Regions from separate parts of the Neobacillus niacini genome, predicted to be linked through region 1. Evidence: riboswitches for the same ligand, from Rfam matches in the RefSeq annotation. Region 1 holds a riboswitch; the other holds the start of a gene.
What was found. Region 1 has a riboswitch for glycine ahead of gcvT (glycine cleavage system aminomethyltransferase GcvT). Riboswitches for the same ligand answer to the same signal wherever they lie in the genome.
Positions count from the first base shown of each region.

Region 2: linked by a shared signal. The riboswitch ahead of ACN6MT_RS27560 (amino acid permease) and the one ahead of gcvT (glycine cleavage system aminomethyltransferase GcvT) in region 1 are both predicted to bind glycine.

Region 1 is NZ_CP183883.1:2,697,591-2,699,797, forward strand. Features, by position in the region: gene ACN6MT_RS13060 (DEAD/DEAH box helicase) at 1-879, opposite strand, end outside; glycine riboswitch at 1,036-1,124, shown strand; gene gcvT (glycine cleavage system aminomethyltransferase GcvT) at 1,301-2,207, shown strand, end outside.
Region 2 is NZ_CP183883.1:5,622,435-5,624,641, reverse strand. Features, by position in the region: gene ACN6MT_RS27565 (EamA family transporter) at 1-378, opposite strand, end outside; glycine riboswitch at 616-697, shown strand; gene ACN6MT_RS27560 (amino acid permease) at 854-2,207, shown strand, end outside.

The sequences.
Region 1 (2,207 bases):
AGTAATAGCTTGGTACAATTCTTTTTCCTCGGGTGTAAATTCAATCGGTATAGTTTCAACATGTCTTTTGGTCCATTCAATGCCTGTATCCGCACGTCGGTTTCGAATCATTACCTTATTAACCAACTCTTTTAAATGCTCATTATCATTTAATGAGCGTGCATCCCGTTTGTATTTATCATAGAATGCTGTTTCACTGCCTAAATGGCCAGGTTTTAATAGGGATACGAGGTTAAAAATTTCACCAATTCGATTTTGAATAGGTGTAGCAGTGAGAAGCAGACAAAACTTCTTTTTAAGATTTTGTACAAACTCATAGTTTTTTGTCTTGTTGTTCTTAAGTTTGTGAGCCTCATCAATAATAATTAAATCATAGTCCTGTTTATAGATAATATCGCGGTGTGGATCCCGTTTTGCAGTATCTATTGACGAAACGACAACATCGCATTGTTCCCAAACATAGCTTTTCTTTTGAGAAACCGCAGGTATAAAAAATTTACTATTCAATTCATAAGCCCATTGGGTTACTAAGGAAGCTGGGACAAGAATGAGAACTTTTTTTACAAGTCCACGAATCATGTATTCTTTTAAAATAAGACCCGCTTCTATCGTTTTTCCAAGCCCAACTTCATCAGCAAGAATGGCCTTTCCATTCATATTCTCAATTACTTGTTTTGCCGTTTCCAGCTGGTGGGGAAGCGGCGTCAAATTCGGTAAATGATTAGGTGCTTGCAGGCCTTCAAATTCATTGATAATCAGATGTTTTTCAACTCCGACTGCCAGTTTAAAAAGGTCCCAATTTCCCCATGGTCCATCATTCTCAATCCTATGTAAAAATTCATCCTGCCAGGAGGAATCAAATTCTATTTCAACTGTCATGTTTTCAGCTCCTTCATGCACAAAAAATTTATTGCTCACCTTATGCTTTAATGGTAGGATGGAAATAGATTTGAATGTTTTAATTATTGCAATAAAATAAAATTTTTTCAGATGTATATTTTAGTATGACCCGAATGTGAAAATATTATAATGCGGATGATGACAAGGGGAGAGACTACTTATGTAGCGCCGAAGGAGCAAGCACAATGTGTGAATCTCTCAGGCAAAAGAACTCTTGTTTGACGCAGCTCTGGAGAGTGCTGACTAAAAGAGCAGCCACCAAAGGGGAAAGCCGAGCTTAGGTAAACTTTCAGGTGCAAGGACAGAGACCTTCTTTTTTTAGTAAAGGGAGGTTTCTGTCCTTTTTTGTTATTTTATGCGCTGTAGTCTAAAAAATGGAACATCAAAAGGGGGATTCGTGATGACTGAATTAAAACGTACACCATTATTTGAAGTGTATAAGCAATATGGTGGGAAAACGATTGATTTTGGAGGCTGGGAGCTGCCTGTTCAATTCTCAAGCATTAAGGAAGAACATGAAGCTGTCCGTACTAAGGCTGGTTTATTCGATGTTTCTCATATGGGGGAAGTAGAAGTAAAGGGTCCAGACAGCTTAAACTACTTGCAAAAGATGTTAACGAATGATATTTCAAAAATTAATAATGGCGGAGCACAATATAATGCAATGTGCTATGAAAATGGCGGCACTGTTGATGATTTGCTCGTTTATAAAATAGAGGACAATCATTATTTGCTAGTTGTTAATGCCTCAAATATCGAAAAGGACTATAAATGGCTTGAGGATCATTTAGAGGGTAATGTGTCGATTGAAAATTTATCTGAAAAAATGGCTCAATTGGCGCTGCAAGGTCCGCTTGCTGAAAAAGTCCTTCAAAAGCTAGCAGGTAATACTAATCTTAGTACAATTGGCTTCTTTAAGTTCCAAGAGAAAGTAACGATTGATGGGAAAAATGCACTGATCTCACGAACTGGTTATACAGGGGAGGATGGCTTTGAAATATATTGCGATTCCTCAGATGCTGTTGAACTCTGGAAAGCGATTCTTTCTGCCGGGGAAGAGGAAGGGGTAGTTCCTTGTGGTTTAGGTGCCAGGGATACGCTCAGATTTGAAGCGACTCTTGCACTATATGGCCAAGAATTGTCTCCTGAAATCACTCCGCTTGAAGCTGGAATTGGCTTTGCAGTTAAGTTAAATAAAGAAGCAGATTTTATTGGTAAAGAAGTACTTAAGCAGCAAAAGGAAAAGGGTGCAGCAAGAAAATTAGTAGGAATTGAAATGATTGACCGTGGAATACCACGACATGGTT
Region 2 (2,207 bases), 2.9 Mb from region 1:
CAATATGGTGATAGGTGCAGGTTTTATTTTGCTAAATATCCATTCTAAAATAATTCCTATCCAAACGAATTGAAACATTAAAATGATGGCCAATGAAGCCGGAAGATATTGCATCGCACCATAATAAAAAATACTGGTTAAGCCGATAAAACAACCGGTTACCATAATTTGAGGAACATTCTTCCTGTTAATCCCCTTAAAGCTGCTGCGTTTAAGTAGAGTCAAAGACCACAGTAAAAACGAGGAAATGATCATTTGAACGATATTAATTTGGCCAAGTGAGTAGCCGAAGCTAAATCCCAATTTAGCAAATATCGGTGTAAAACCAAAACATCCAGCACCTAATAAGACAAATATAATCCCTTTATTCCCTTTCATGATAATACCTCCTTGAAGCCCAAAAACTATCAAACTATTATATCATAAATAGAAAAAGGGTGTTCCTTGTAACTCTTTTAAGAAAGAGGTTTAGATGAACTTTATCAGAAGTACAATAATAAAATTTGTTGACAAAATATTTAACTGCTATTACTATTAAAAAATATTCAGAAATAACTTTCACTAATAAAATTTAATAATTTAGCAGCTATGAATGCTATGGATCACACTATAGCAGGAGCAGCTTCTGGAGAGACCGCTGGATTTTCCACGGCGCCGAAGGGTTCACTATCTCAGGCAAAAGGACAGAAGAGTACTAAATATTTAGTTGAGATGCTGATTTCCGTTAGCATCACAACTATTATTTGCTATTCTTATGACCTAAGAGATTGGAAAACTTCCAATCTCTTTTTTTAATGGGTAAATTTATTGCTTATCGTTTCACATTAAAGATTGGTTATAGGAGGAATTTGGTATGGCACAGCAAGAATTAAAACGGGATTTAAAAAATCGGCATGTTCAACTCATCGCTATTGGCGGCACCATTGGTACCGGATTATTCTTAGGTTCCGGTAAAGCGATACAATTGGCAGGACCATCCATCATTTTTGCCTATTTACTAGTAGGTATCGCTATTTTTTTCGTAATGCGGGCGCTGGGGGAACTATTGTTGTCTAAAGCAGGGTATCAATCGTTCACTGACATTGCTGAAGATTATCTTGGACTTCGGGCAGCATTTGTAACCGGATGGACCTATTGGTTTTGCTGGATAATGGTGGCGATGGCAGATGTGATTGCGGTTGGTGTCTATGTCCAATATTGGTTTGATATCCCGCAATGGATACCAGCCATCATCTGCTTAATCATTTTATTAGGATTCAATCTACTAACGGTAAAGCTTTTCGGAGAATTAGAGTTTTGGTTTGCATTAATAAAAGTGATCACGATTGTCGTATTAATTGCCATCGGGGTTATTATGCTGGTGATGGGTTTCAAAACCGATGCAGGAAGTGTTACGGTTCAAAATCTTTGGGAACATGGAGGACTCTTTCCAAACGGCGTTACAGGTTTCTTACTTTCCTTCCAAATGGTCATATTCGCCTATGTGGGTGTGGAATTAGTGGGGGTGTCGGCAGCGGAAACATCCAATCCTAAAAAAAATATCCCATCAGCGATTAATAAAATTCCTTTAAGAATTCTATTTTTCTACGTTGGTGCACTGATTGTTCTATTATGTGTGAACCCATGGACGCAGCTAAATGCAGGAGAAAGCCCGTTTGTTAAAACGTTCAGTTTAGTCGGGATTCCAATTGCTGCAGGCATTATTAATTTTGTAGTATTAACATCAGCGGCTTCTGCTTGTAACAGCGGGATGTTCTCAACAAGCCGCATCCTTTTTAATTTAAGCAAAAATCACCAGGCACCATCCAATCTGGCAAAACTGAATAAAAATCATGTGCCAAGTAACGCACTATTTACTTCCACACTAGTCGTATCAGCGGGTGCACTTTTAAGCAAACTCATTCCAGAACAAGCTTTTGGAATCGTAACAACCATTAGTGCCATTTGTTTTATTTGGGTTTGGGGTGTCATTCTCGTTTGCCATATAAGATACAAGAAAACTCAGCCGCAATTACATGCAAAATCAATATTTAAAGCACCATTCACACCATTTATAAATTATGCTGTCTTAACGTTGTTCGCTATGGTTCTCATCATAATGCTGGTCGCGGAAGAAACACGTCCTGCTTTATTACTGACACCACTATGGTTTATTCTATTGTTTATGCTGTATCCAAATAAAAAAAAGAAGGATAAAAATATCAGAA